2 regions of the Rhizobium sp. CF142 genome follow, and region 1 is predicted to be linked to the other one. Evidence: predicted binding sites of a transcription regulator. Region 1 holds the regulator's gene; the other holds the start of a gene.
What was found. Region 1 encodes HrcA, which represses chaperone genes, less so after heat shock. Its sites were predicted from a motif close to GTTAGCACTCNCNNNNNGNGAGTGCTAAC; they were not measured.
Positions count from the first base shown of each region.

Region 2: a site for HrcA is predicted at 2,178-2,206, ahead of groES (co-chaperone GroES). Genes of this name have one in related genera too.

Region 1 is NZ_AJWE01000022.1:30,588-34,001, reverse strand. It holds gene PMI11_RS06950 (nucleoside hydrolase) at 1-289, shown strand, start outside; gene grpE (nucleotide exchange factor GrpE) at 358-993, opposite strand; gene hrcA (heat-inducible transcriptional repressor HrcA) at 1,105-2,193, opposite strand; gene rph (ribonuclease PH) at 2,372-3,088, shown strand; gene PMI11_RS06930 (VOC family protein) at 3,163-3,414, shown strand, end outside.
Region 2 is NZ_AJWE01000018.1:12,801-16,214, reverse strand. It holds gene PMI11_RS05325 (MFS transporter) at 1-105, shown strand, start outside; gene PMI11_RS05320 (bifunctional riboflavin kinase/FAD synthetase) at 108-1,091, opposite strand; gene PMI11_RS05315 (TIGR01459 family HAD-type hydrolase) at 1,106-1,954, opposite strand; gene groES (co-chaperone GroES) at 2,262-2,558, shown strand; gene groL (chaperonin GroEL) at 2,614-3,414, shown strand, end outside.

The DNA.
Region 1 (3,414 bases):
GGCGATGGTGGAGATGCTGGAATTCTTCGAGCGCTTCGACATAGAAAAATATGGCTCGGATGGCGGCCCGCTTCACGACCCGACGACGGTCGCCTACCTGCTGAAGCCTGAGCTCTTCAAGGGCCGGGACTGCAATGTCGAGATCGAAGTGACGTCGGAACTGACCGTCGGCATGACGGTCGTCGACTGGTGGCACGTGACCGACCGCAAGCGCAATGCGAAGGTCATGCGCGATGTGGATGCCGACGGCTTTTTCGATCTGCTGATCGAGCGCTTTGCGCGCATATGATCGCCAGGTGAGATTGATATGAAAAAGGCCGCTGACGCGGCCTTTTTCAATTATCTCGTCCGGTTGATTTAAGCGTCCTTCTCGTCCAGCACCGAGTTGGCCTCGGCTTCCACGAGTTTCGGACCACCCTTGGCGACGCCGACCATGGCCGGGCGCAGCACGCGCTCACCGATGGAGAAACCGGCCTGTACGACCTGCACGACCGTATTGTTCGGCACTTCGGTATTCGGCACTTCGAACATCGCCTGATGGAAGTTCGGGTCGAACTTCTGGCCGACCGGCTCCAGCTTGCGAACGCCGTGGCGTTCAAGAGCCGAGAGCATGGAACGCTCGGTCATATCCACGCCTTCAATCAGCGTGGTCAGACCGGGATCAGCCGTTTCCTTCACTTCGGCAGGAATGGCGTCCAGCGCGCGGCGCAGATTGTCCGAGACGGCCAGCATGTCGCGGGCGAAGCCTGCGACGGAATAGGACTTGGCGTCCTTGACCTCGCGCTCTGTACGGCGTCGCAGATTATCCATTTCAGCGGCAAGCCGCAGATAGCGGTCGCGCAATTCGGTATTCTCGGCCTTCAGAAGCTCAAGCGCATCCGGTTCGCCTGCAGCTGCTTCCTTCACGGCTTCATTCTCGACGTTTGCGGCGGCATCGGTTGTGGCTTCCGCCGCAGCCGCGTCAGGTCCGTTCTTCGTCGTTTCATCAGTCATGACGGTCTCCGGTTCGTGTATTCTCAGATGCGCCCGATATCGATGTTTGGCCGGAAAAAATCAAGTCTGCGTGACGAAGAAGCTGAAATTCCGCCGGTTTCGCGCAAGGGATCAGAGAGATCCGCGCGAAAGGCGCGATACGAGCTGGGCCGTATAGTCCACCATCGGCACGATGCGGGAATAATTGAGCCGCGTGGGACCGATCACGCCCACCGCACCAACGATGCGGTCGTCGTCATCGCGATAGGGCGCCACAATGAGCGAGGAGCCGGAAAGTGAGAAGAGCTTGTTTTCCGAACCGATGAAAATGCGTACGCCCGGCCCGCTTTCGGCAAGGTTCAGGAGCTCGATTAAGCTGTCCTTCTTCTCGAGGTCATCGAAAAGCAGGCGCAGCCGGTCGAGGTCTTCCGCCCCGCCCACGCCTTCCAGCAGGTTTGCTCGGCCACGGATGATGAGCTGTGCCGGCTTGGTCTCGTCCGAGCTGCCGGCCCATACGGCGATGCCGCGCTCCACGAGATCCCGCGACAGCGCATCGAGCTCGTGGCGAACTTCATCTTTCAGCCGGCTCAATTGCAGGCGCAATTCCGGCAGCGTCTGGCCGGTCATGTGCGCGTTAAGAAAATTGGCGGCTTCGGTGAGCTGCGAAGAAGTAACGCCCGCAGGCAGCTCGATGATGCGGTTTTCTATCTGATCATGATCGCCGACGAGCACGGCCAGCGCCTTGGTAGGCTCCAGGCGGATGAACTCGACATGTTTCAGAACCGGGTCGCTCTTGGACGTGATAACGAGGCCAGCACCGCGCGAAATGCCCGAGAGCATGCGGCTTGCCTCGTTCATCATCGATTCCACGGGATTGTCGCGGCTTCCGGCCCGGACCTGGCGGTCGATGCTGGCACGCTCCTCGACGGAGAGATCGCCGACCTGCATGAAGGCATCGACGAAGAAGCGCAGCCCGATCTGGGTCGGCAGGCGGCCGGCGCTGACATGCGGAGAATAGATGAGCCCGAGCTCTTCCAGATCGCTCATGACATTGCGAACGGAGGCAGGCGACAGAGACATGGGCAGAAGACGCGAGAGATTGCGGGAGCCCAAGGGCTCGCCATGCTCCAGATAGCCTTCGACGATGCGCCGGAAAATTTCCTTCGATCGTTCATCCAGCGCAGCCACGGCATCCGAAATTGATGTCGACCTGTAGCTCATGAACTTTTCGCACCCGCACTGAATGATGTCAGGGAAATATAGCCAATCTGACCCCCGTGGCAAAAGGGAATTTGCAAATGCACGCAGCCAATCGTAGAAGCGGGCGACGATACAATGCATGCATGACATTGCCCGAGAAGCGCTTACGCTTTTCGGCATCATGTTTCAGGAGAAGAGAATGCGACCTTCAGGCAGAAAAACAGACCAGATGCGCAAGGTCTCCTTCGAGCGCAATTTTTCCAAGCATGCGGAAGGTTCCTGCCTGGTGAAGTTCGGCGACACACACGTGCTCTGCACGGCAAGCCTCGAAGACAAGACCCCGCCGTGGCTGCGCAATACCGGCAAGGGCTGGGTCACTGCCGAATATGGCATGCTGCCGCGCGCCACCGGCGAACGCATGAAGCGCGAAGCTGCTGCCGGCAAGCAGGGCGGCCGCACGCAGGAAATCCAGCGCCTCATCGGCCGCTCGCTGCGAGCCGTGGTTGATCTGACCGCGCTTGGCGAACGCCAGATCACGCTCGACTGCGATGTCATCCAGGCAGATGGCGGCACGCGCACGGCCTCGATTACCGGTGGCTGGATTGCGCTTTACGACTGCCTGCGCTGGATGGAAACCCGCAACATGATCAAGGCCGACCGCGTACTGAAGGATCATGTCGCGGCGATCTCCTGCGGCATCTTCGCCAACCAGCCTGTGATTGACCTCGACTATCTCGAGGATTCCTCGGCCGAGACCGATGCCAATTTCGTCATGACGGGCGCCGGCGGCATCGTGGAGATTCAGGGCACTGCAGAAGGCACGCCTTTCAGCGAGGAAGAATTCTCGTCGCTGATGGGCCTTGCCAAGGCAGGGATTGCCGACCTGGTGGACCTGCAGAAGCAGGCGATCGCCTGAGGCTTCCATTCAAGCCTCGCGAGTGAATTTCCTCGTCCCTGCTTCCGGGGGCAAGGCCGGACAAGGGGCGGGCAATGGCGCAACCCATCGAAGGCATTCTTGAAACTGCGCTCTACGCAACCGATCTCGATGCGGCCGAAGGCTTTTACGGGACTGTGCTTGGCCTTGAGAAGATCGCACGTTCGGGCAACCGCCATGTATTCTTCCGCTGCGGACCAGGCGTGCTCCTGATCTTCAACCCGGAGGAAACGGTGAAGCCGCCAGCGCCTGACAGCCTGCAGGTTCCGCCACATGGCACCATTGGAAAAGGCCATGCCTGCTTCAGG
Region 2 (3,414 bases), on a different contig from region 1:
CTCTTCATCGGCTCCGCGCTGGTCGGGCTCGGTGCGGCAGCCATTGCACTCGCTTTCCCGCCGTTGCCGCGCCAGAAATCACAGCCCGCGCTCGGCACGGCCTGAGGTCAATCGAAACACAGCTTCCGGTCGAGCTCGCCGAGCGGTCTCACACCTGCCAGCAGTGCCCTTGCCTCCTCCTCGTCGCGCTTGATCTGCGCGACGAGCGGATCGAGCCCGTCGAACTTCAGTTCGGGGCGCAGATAGCCGAAGAAGGAGACCGAACAGGTCTGGCCGTAGAGATCGCCGCTGAAATCGAAAAGATAGGTTTCGAGCAACGGCACGCCGTTTTCCGTCACCGTTGGACGCCGGCCGTAGCTTGCCACCGCATCATAGAGCTTGCCGTTTTCGAGGCGGAAACGAACGGCGTAAATGCCGGCTGCAAGTTCGACCTCCGGCGGCAGCTGCATATTGGCGGTCGGGAAGCCGAGCTGGCGGCCGAGCTTCTCGCCATCGATCACCTTCGACTGGACCGTATAATGATAGCCGAGCATGGCGGCGACCGAGGAGACATCGCCGTCCTTCAGCAGCGCGCGGATATGGCTCGATGAAACGACATCCGTGTTCTCGTCGCGGAATGCGTCGATCAGGGTGACGCCGAAACCATATCTGTTGCCGGCATCCATCAGGAAGGCAGGCCCACCCTCGCGGCCGCGGCCGAAATGGAAATCGAAGCCGGTCACCACCTCAGAGGCGCCGAGCCAGTCCTTCAGGATGGAATGAATGAACTCTTCCGCCGAACGCTGCGAGAATTCGTAGTTGAAGGGGTATTCAATGACTGCGTTGAAGCCCAGCTCTTCCAGGATACGGGCCTTGAAGGGCGCCGGCGTCAGGCGGAAGACCGGCGCATCCGGCTTGAAGACGGTGCGCGGATGCGGCTCGAATGTGAGCACCAGGGCGGGAATGCCGCGCTCTTTTGCAATATCGAGAGCCCGGTTCAGCACCGATTGATGGCCGCGATGGACGCCGTCGAAATTGCCGATGGCGATGACACCGCCCTTCAGATGCTCGGGTAGCGGATCGCGGGTTTCATTGCGGTGAAAAACGGTCATCGGCTTCAATTCTCTTATGCGAGGCGCGGCATCCACCACTTCGGCGCTGCCTTTTCCCGTTCGAGATAGGCGTGCAGGATCGCCTCGTCGGTCTCGCCGTGCAGCGTATATTCCTTCGCGTGGATACCACCGCTGATGTAGAGGAGGTCGAGGCCATAATTCAAGGCGCCGCGAACATCCGTCGGCATGCCGTCGCCAATCGCCAGCACACGGTCGATAGGGAAATCACCACGGACCTCGCGGGCAGCGGCAAGTGTGGCCTCATAGATCGGCCGGTGTGGCTTGCCGGCGATCCGGGTGGAGCCTCCGAGTTGCTCATAATAGGCGGCCATGGCGCCGGCGCAGGGAATGATGCGGTGACCGCGCTCGACCACGAGGTCGGGATTGGCGCAGATCATCGGCACGTTGCGGGCTTTGAAATCCAGCAGCATGTCCGTGTAGTCCTCGGGCGTCTGCGTCTCGTCGTCGAAAAAGCCGGTGCAGACGACGGAGGTGGCGTCGCCCGCAGCAGCACGCTCGATATCGAGGCCTTCAAGGATCGGATTGTCGCGCTCAGGGCCGAGCAGGAAGACCTCGCGCGGGCCTTCGGCAATCAGCGCGCGGGTGACGTCGCCAGAGGTGACGATACGGTCATAGGCACTGTCAGGCACGCCGATCTGGCGCAGCTGCTCGACGACCTGCCAGGAGACGCGCGGCGAATTGGTGATGAGGACGACGGTCAGGCCGGCGGCGCGGGCCGCCTGCAGCGCCTCGCCTGCCTTCGGGAACGGATCGACGCCGTTATGCACGACGCCCCAGACATCGCAGAGCACCGCATCGTATCGATCGGTGATCTCGGAGAAGTTCGCAATCCGCTTTGCCATTCCGCTTTCCTGCTTCGCTTTCAGTCACCGGTGACATTGCAAAGGCGGGCTTCAATGGCAAGGCATTTTCTGCGTCAGGCGAAGAACGCCGGGGTTCAAAAGCCGGGCGTGAGCAAAGCTCGGTAACCAAGCCGGACAAATCCTGCCTGTCTCCACAATTCCGGCACAAAAATCCGTGATGGCTCTTCTTGACTCCTTCTGGAGCCATCCCTAAATGCACGGCGGTAGCACTCACGGGAGTTGAGTGCTAACACTTTCATTGTGGGCCAACCCGGTCCGCGAATGTCATTTGATCGAGGGATTAGCAATGGCAAGCACCAATTTCCGCCCGCTTCACGATCGCGTCGTCGTCCGTCGCGTTGAATCCGAAGCGAAGACCAAGGGTGGCATCATCATCCCGGACACCGCCAAGGAAAAGCCGCAGGAAGGCGAAATCGTCGCCGTCGGTTCCGGCGCTCGTGACGAATCCGGCAAGGTCGTTCCGCTCGACGTCAAGGCTGGCGACCGTATCCTGTTCGGCAAGTGGTCGGGCACGGAAGTCAAGATCGACGGCGAAGACCTTCTGATCATGAAGGAAGCCGACATCATGGGCATCATCGGCTAATCGGCCGATTGTCTTTCATCGAAATCGCTGACACCCCTTTTCAGGAGTTCTCAAAATGGCAGCTAAAGAAGTAAAGTTCGGCCGCAGCGCGCGCGAAAAGATGCTGCGCGGCGTCGACGTCCTCGCTGACGCAGTGAAGGTCACGCTTGGTCCTAAGGGCCGCAACGTCGTTATCGACAAGTCCTTCGGCGCTCCGCGCATCACCAAGGACGGTGTTTCGGTCGCCAAGGAAATCGAACTTGAAGACAAGTTCGAAAACATGGGCGCCCAGATGGTCCGCGAAGTTGCTTCAAAGACCAACGACGTCGCCGGCGACGGCACCACGACTGCAACGGTTCTCGCACAGGCCATCGTTCGCGAAGGCAACAAGGCTGTTGCTGCCGGCATGAACCCGATGGACCTGAAGCGCGGCATCGATCTCGCCGTTGCTGAAGTCGTCAAGGATCTCCAGGCCAAGGCCAAGAAGATCTCCACCTCGGAAGAAGTTGCCCAGGTCGGCACGATCTCTGCAAACGGCGACAAGCAGGTCGGTCTCGACATTGCTGAAGCCATGCAGAAGGTCGGCAACGAAGGTGTTATCACCGTCGAAGAAGCCAAGACCGCTGAAACCGAGCTCGAAGTCGTCGAAGGCATGCAGTTCGACCGCGGCTACCTCAGCCCTTACTTCGTCACCAACCCGGAAAAGATGGTTGCTGACCTCGAAGACGCCTTCATCCTCCTGCACGAAAAGAAGCTCTCGAACCTGCAGTCCATGCTCCCGGTTCTCGAAGCTGTCGTTCAGACCGGCAAGCCGCTCCTCATCATCGCTGAAGACGTCGAAGGCGAAGCTCTTGCTACGCTCGTCGTTAACAAGCTG